Linked DNA regions of Massilia sp. METH4. The protein of the gene in region 2 binds, or shares a complex with, the protein of the main gene of each other region. Links are inferred from orthologs where the notes say so. Each region holds a gene or a part of one and is shown on either strand. Other genes may lie near its edges.

Evidence for each region.
Region 1: the proteins of V6Z91_RS12370 (region 2) and uvrB are in contact, whole or in part, in a crystal structure (PDB 7EGT), measured with the Thermus thermophilus proteins. The link is inferred for Massilia sp. METH4 from one-to-one orthologs. Residues at the interface, in WP_096412145.1 of Thermus thermophilus: His654, Arg656, Phe657, Gln666, Asp668, Glu669, Lys680, Arg681, Leu682, Ser683, Lys685, Tyr686, Ala687; in WP_096411307.1 of Thermus thermophilus: Glu23, Leu25, Arg26, Asp27, Gly28, Glu29, Arg30, Phe31, Arg55, Glu326, Asp327, Phe328, Glu379, Ser382, Gln383, His398, Gly400, Arg401.

Annotation. Positions count from the first base shown.
Region 1 is NZ_CP146614.1:41,592-44,885, reverse strand. The notes cover bases 72-3,048. They hold uvrB (excinuclease ABC subunit UvrB), read right to left. Parts: upstream 2,614-3,048; coding sequence 529-2,613; downstream 72-528. Other genes in these bases: V6Z91_RS00195 (amino acid aminotransferase), read left to right, coding at 2,829-3,048; V6Z91_RS00205 (SdpI family protein), read left to right, coding at 72-483. In the rest of the region: more of V6Z91_RS00205, read left to right, coding at 1-71; more of V6Z91_RS00195, read left to right, coding at 3,049-3,294. UniProt on the Escherichia coli protein: The UvrABC repair system catalyzes the recognition and processing of DNA lesions. A damage recognition complex composed of 2 UvrA and 2 UvrB subunits scans DNA for abnormalities.
Region 2 is NZ_CP146614.1:2,789,510-2,792,872, reverse strand. What follows is about bases 144-3,189. They hold V6Z91_RS12370 (UvrD-helicase domain-containing protein), read left to right. Parts: upstream 144-536; coding sequence 537-2,843; downstream 2,844-3,189. Other genes in these bases: V6Z91_RS12365 (M56 family metallopeptidase), read right to left, coding at 2,992-3,189; V6Z91_RS12375 (BPSS1780 family membrane protein), read left to right, coding at 144-461. Also shown: more of V6Z91_RS12375, read left to right, coding at 1-143; more of V6Z91_RS12365, read right to left, coding at 3,190-3,363. UniProt on the Escherichia coli protein: A helicase with DNA-dependent ATPase activity. Unwinds DNA duplexes with 3'-5' polarity. Translocates on single-stranded DNA with 3'-5' polarity. Initiates unwinding more efficiently from a nicked substrate than double-stranded DNA.

The DNA.
Region 1 (3,294 bases), 2.7 Mb from region 2 along the record:
GGTGCCATGGTGTTTGCGCTGCTGGCGGGGGGCGCGTTGCCTTACCTGTCGCCAAAGGGTTATGACGTGAACGCGTTCCGTTCGACCGCCGGCTACATCGTGGCGGTGGTCGTCGGCATGATGGGCCTGCTGCACGCGGTGTTCCTCACTGCGCTCTTCAACGAAGGGTTCGACGTGAGCCGCGCGGTCCCGGCCGCCATTTGCGTGATGCTGGCCGTGATCGGCAATTCGCTGGGCAAGGTACGCCGCAACTTCTACATCGGCATTCGCACTCCCTGGACCCTGGCGAGCGAGCGGGTGTGGTACGCGACGCACCGGGTGGGAGCCAGGCTGATGGTGGCTTCGGGCCTGCTGGGATTGCTCGCGGTGCTGCTTGGCGCGCCGGGGCATTATGCGATCGGGCTCGTCGTCATCGGCGCGTTGTTGCCGGTGTTGTATTCGCTGGTGCTGTACAAGCGGCTGGAGCGGGCAGGGGAGCTGTAAGAAAAAACGCCGCGTCGAACGCGGCGTTTTTCTTGACGGGCAGGCTTACTTTCCAGTGATCGAAATCACGTCCGCCCCCGGTGCACCGAAGGCTTGCTCCTTCAGCAGGTGCAACTGGTCCCGCACCTGCGCGGCCTTCTCGAACTCCAGGTTCTTCGCGTGTTCGACCATGAGCTTTTCGAGGCGCTTGATTTCCTTCGCCACCTGCTTCTCGCTCATCGTCTCGTACTTGGCAGTCTCCTGCGCGGCCTTCAGCTGCGTCGATTCGCGGTTCGGATCGTACACACCGTCGATCATGTCCTTGATGACCTTGTTGACGCCGCGGGCGATGATGCCGTGCTTCTCGTTGTGGGCGATCTGCTTGGCGCGGCGCCGCTCCGTTTCATCGATCGCGCGCTTCATCGAATCGGTCATCTGGTCCGCATACAGCAGGGCCACGCCGTTCAGGTTACGGGCCGCGCGGCCGATCGTCTGGATCAGCGAACGCTCGGAACGCAGGAAGCCTTCCTTGTCCGCGTCCAGGATCGCCACCAGCGACACTTCCGGCAAGTCCAGGCCCTCGCGCAGCAGGTTGATGCCGACCACCACGTCGAACGTGCCGATACGCAGGTCGCGCAGGATTTCCACGCGCTCGACCGTCTCGATATCGCTGTGCAGGTAGCGCACCTTGATGCCGTGGTCGGACAGGTATTCCGTGAGTTGCTCGGACATGCGCTTGGTCAGCGTCGTGACCAGCACGCGCTCGTTCTTGGCGATGCGGTCGTTGATCTCGGAAAGCAGGTCGTCCACCTGGGTGCGCGCCGGGCGCACGATGACTTGCGGGTCGACGAGGCCCGTCGGGCGCACCACCTGTTCCACCACCTGGTCGGCATGCTTCTGCTCGTACTCGGCCGGCGTGGCGGACACGAAGATCGTCTGCCGCATCTTGTTCTCGAATTCCTCGAACTTCAGCGGGCGGTTGTCGAGCGCGGAGGGCAGGCGGAAGCCGTAATCCACCAGGTTCGTCTTGCGCGAACGGTCGCCGTTGTACATGGCCGACAGCTGGCCGATGAGCACGTGCGACTCATCCATGAACATCAGCGCATCCTTCGGCAGGTAGTCGATCAGCGTCGGCGGCGGCTCCCCAGGCATCGCGCCGGACAGGTGCCGCGAGTAGTTCTCGATGCCTTTCGTGAAGCCGATCTCGGCCATCATTTCCAAGTCGAAACGGGTGCGCTGCTCGAGGCGCTGTTCCTCGATCAGTTTTCCTTCCTTGCGGAAGAATTCCAGGCGGTCGCGCAGTTCGGCCTTGATGCTCTCGATGGCGCGCAGCACCGTCGAGCGCGGCGTCACATAGTGCGAGCCGGGATAGACGGTGAAGCGGGGGATCTTCTGGCGCACGCGACCCGTCAGCGGGTCGAACAGCTGGATCGATTCCAGCTCGTCGTCCCACATTTCCAGGCGCACGGCCAGTTCCGCGTGTTCGGCCGGGAAGATGTCGATCGTGTCGCCGCGTACGCGGAAGGTGCCGCGGCCGAAGTCGACCTCGTTGCGCGTGTACTGCATCTGGATCAGGCGGGCGATGATGTCGCGCTGGCTCACCTTGTCCTTGGCGCGCAATGTCAGGATCATCTGGTGGTATTCGTTCGGATTACCGATACCGTAGATGGCCGACACGGTGGCCACGATGACGACGTCGCGCCGTTCCATCAGCGACTTCGTGCACGACAGGCGCATCTGCTCGATATGCTCGTTGATCGACGAGTCCTTCTCGATGAACAGGTCGCGCTGCGGCACATAGGCTTCCGGCTGGTAATAATCGTAATACGACACGAAGTACTCGACGGCATTCTGCGGGAAGAATTCGCGAAATTCGCTGTAGAGCTGCGCGGCCAGCGTCTTGTTGGGGGCGAATACGATGGCCGGCCGCCCCATGCGGGCGATCACGTTGGCCATCGTGTAGGTCTTGCCGGAGCCGGTCACGCCGAGCAGCGTCTGGAACGACAGGCCGTCGGCGATGCCTTCGCACAGCTGCTCGATGGCGGTCGGCTGGTCGCCGGCCGGCGGGAACGGCTGGTGCAGCTTGAAAGGGGAATCCGGGAACGTCAGCACGGTGGGCTCGGGGGCGCCAGCCAGTGATAAATCAGCCATGTGGTCAGACCTTTGCTAGAATAGGGAGTTGCACGTCACAACGTGCAGCCTTTGCGCGGCGACCTGCATACCTGGTCAATGCCGCGCACCGGAATTGCCGAGCACCGTGATCGCGGTACCTCCGCAGTGCCCGGACACGTGCCGTTGAAGTTGCTGCCGTTGAAGTTATAACGCTCACCCGCTGCGAATCGCATTCACTCGAATCCAATCCTATCATGACGAATCCTTCCGTTTTCAGTGCCATCGAGATGGCTCCGCGCGACCCGATCCTGGGCATCACCGAAGCTTTTAACGCCGACACCAACCCCAACAAGATCAACCTGGGCGTGGGCGTCTATTATGACGACAATGGCAAGGTGCCGCTGCTGTCGTGCGTGCAGAAAGCTGAAAACATCCTGATTGAACAGCCGGCCCCGCGCACCTACCTGCCGATCGAAGGCCTGGCCGCGTATGACAAGGCGGTGCAGGAACTGGTATTTGGGGCTGACAGTGCCGTAGTTCAAGAGCGCCGCGCGATCACCGTGCAGGCCCTGGGCGGCACCGGCGCCCTGAAGCTGGGCGCGGACTTCCTGAAGCGCTTCTCGCCGAATTCCGAAGTCTTCATCAGCGATCCAAGCTGGGAAAACCACCGCGCGCTGTTCGAAAGCGCCGGCTTCAAGGTCAACAACTACGCCTACTACG
Region 2 (3,363 bases):
CCGGCGCGATCGGCGTGCTGTTCTTCGCCAATACCGACGCGCTGCGCGACGCCACGCTGGCGGACTTGCAGACCAATCGCGACCTGGTCGTCGAGTCCGGCCTGATTCCCACCATGCTGACCACGGCGCTGCTGTACATCCCCGCCCTGCTGGTGATCAGCTTCGCCGCCCCGCTGGTGCAGTGGAACGGCATGGGGCCCGGCAAGGCCCTGTTCTACAGCTTCTTCGCCATCAAGCGCACGGCCGGCGCCTTCCTGGTGTTCGCCGTGAGCCTGTTCGCGATCACGGTGCTCGTGCTGCTGCTGGTGCGCGCGCTGTTCGGCTTCGGCACGATGGGCTTCGCGCTGATGCGCATGTTTTCCGAGATCCTGTACGGCGTGGCGCACTGCGCGCTGTACGTGGCCTACACGCACATTTTCTCCACCCCGCCGGACGGGTCCGCCTCCCTCGACAAACGTTGACAAAACGGCCTGGAAGGCGCGCCGTTGCTGGCGCGCCACCGGGAACGGACGAGGTTCAAAAGGTATAATGGAGGGATGCAGAATCTCCTCCACAATCTCAATCCCGAACAACTCGCCGCCGTCACCCTGCCGCCGCAAAACGCCCTGATCCTGGCGGGCGCCGGCTCGGGCAAGACGCGCGTGCTGACCACGCGCATCGCCTGGCTGATCCAGACCGGGCAGGTGTCGCCGGGCGGTATCCTGGCCGTCACGTTCACGAACAAGGCCGCCAAGGAGATGCTGACGCGCCTGTCGGCAATGTTGCCGATCAATACACGCGGCATGTGGATCGGCACGTTCCACGGCCTGTGCAACCGGCTGCTGCGAACCCACTACCGCGATGCCGCGCTGCCCCAGTCGTTCCAGATCCTGGATACGCAAGACCAGCTGTCGATGATCAAGCGCCTTTTGAAGGCGCACAACGTGGACGATGAAAAATTCCCGCCGAAGTCGGTGATGTATTTCATCAACAACAACAAGGACCAGGGCTTGCGGGCCAGCCAGGTGGAAGCCTACGACGCCAACGAGCGCAAGCTGGTGGAGCTGTACGACCTGTACGACGAACAATGCCAGCGCGAAGGCGTGGTCGATTTCGCCGAGCTGCTGCTGCGCACGTATGAACTGCTGCAGCGCAACCAGCCGCTGCGCGAGCATTACCAGCAGCGCTTCCGCCACATCCTCGTCGACGAGTTCCAGGACACCAACAACCTGCAATACGCATGGCTGAAGCTGATCGCCGGCCATGGCACGGGCCATGGCGGCGCGCTGTTCGCCGTGGGCGACGACGACCAGAGCATCTATGCGTTCCGCGGCGCCAATGTGGGCAATATGGTGGCCTTCGAGTCCGAGTTCCGCGTGAAGAACCTGATCAAGCTGGAGCAGAACTACCGCTCGCATGGCCACATCCTCGATGCCGCCAACGTACTGATCGCCAACAACAGCCGGCGCCTGGGCAAGAACCTGCGCACGGACGCAGGGCACGGCGAGCAGGTGCGCGTGTACGAAGCCACGTCCGACCTGCAGGAAGCGCAATGGCTCGTGGACGAAGCCAAGAACCTCATCAGCGAAGGCACGCCGCGCCGGGAGATCGCCGTACTGTACCGCTCGAACGCGCAATCGCGTGTGATCGAGCATGCGTTGTTCTCGGCCGCGATCCCGTACACCGTGTACGGCGGCCTGCGCTACTTCCAGCGCGCCGAGGTGAAGCACGCGATCGCCTACCTGCAATTGATGGACAACCCGCATAACGATTCGGCCTTCCTGCGCGTGGTGAACTTCCCGGCGCGCGGCATCGGCGCGCGCACGCTGGAGCAGTTGCAGAACGCAGCCGAAACGTACGGCATTTCGCTGTATGCGGCCGTGCCGTACATGGTGGGCAAGGCAGGTTCGTCGCTGGGCGCCTTCGTGAAGCTGATCGAAGGCGTGCGCTTCGAGACACAGCAGATGGCGCTGCCGGAACTGGTGCGCATCACGCTGGAGTCGTCCGGCCTCCTGCAGCATTACGCCAACGAGAAGGATGGCGCCGACCGCGTGGAAAACCTGGAACAAATGGTCAGCGCGGCCACGCAATTCGTGTCCGAGGAAGGCTATGGCCCGGGCGCGCCCGCGCACCTGGGCCCGCCGGCCGAGGCGCAGGCGGGCGCGGCGATCATCAATGCCGACGGCGTGGAGATCGTGGATGCGGATGCGCCGCTGGCCACCGTGATGTCGCCGCTGTCGGCATTCCTGGCGCACGCCTCGCTGGAAGCGGGCGACAACCAGGCGCAGGCCGGCCAGGATGCGATGCAGCTGATGACGGTGCACTCGGCCAAGGGCCTGGAATTCGACAATGTGTTCATTACCGGCCTGGAAGAAGGCCTGTTCCCGCACGAGAGCAGTTCGAAGGAGGAAGGCGGCGTCGAGGAAGAGCGGCGGCTGATGTACGTGGCGATCACGCGGGCGCGCAAGCGCCTGTACATGTGCTTCTGCCAGACCCGCATGCTGCACGGGCAAACGCGCTACAACATGAAGTCGCGCTTCTTCGACGAACTGCCGGAGGAATCGCTGAAGTGGCTGTCGCCGCGCGTGCAGACGCACTGGTTCGCCAACAAGAAGGCGCAGTGGGAAGATGTACAGCTCAATGGCGGCAGCGACAATGCGATCGCCCAGCGGCTGGCGCAAAAGTCCGGCAACGGCTCGGGCTGGCGTATCGGCGAATCGGTGTCGCACACCAAGTTCGGCGAGGGGGTGATCGTCAATATCGAGGGCAGCGGTGGCAATTGCCGGGCGCAGATCAATTTCGGCAGCGCGGGGATGAAGGTGCTGGATCTGTCGGTGGCGAAGCTGGAGCGCTTGGGGAGGTAGGTACGCCCCGACGGGGGGGTTCAAGGAGCACCGCTCCTTGCCGACGCAGCAGAGTGGCCTTGCAAGGCCACTCTGCTCCCTGACCCCGGGTTCTGCCTTGGGGGTGGACTCATGCCGTAGCAACCCGCCACCAAGAGCGTGGTCCTCGTTACCCCCGGCCGCTCCCCAGCTCCGCCGCCTGCCCCTTGCGCAGCGCCTCCTCGATCAGCTTCCGCGTGGTCCGGTCCGCCTCTTGGCTCAGCCGGCCCTGTTCGCGGCCCAGCTCGCCCATCCGGCGGCCGTATTCCTCCATCGGTTTCGACAGTTCGGCCATGCGGGCATGCAAGCTCTTCATCGGTTCGCGGTTGACATCGACCTTTGCGTGTTCGCGCGCCATCGTTTCGGTCAGCCGGCTCATCTGCTGCTGCACGGGTTCCATCTGTTTCTGCACTGCCGCCATCTGGCGCGACAGCGCTTCGCGGCGGGCGTCGCTGTCGGCCGATGCCATGCGTTCGCCCAGCTCGCCGAGCGTGCTGCCCAG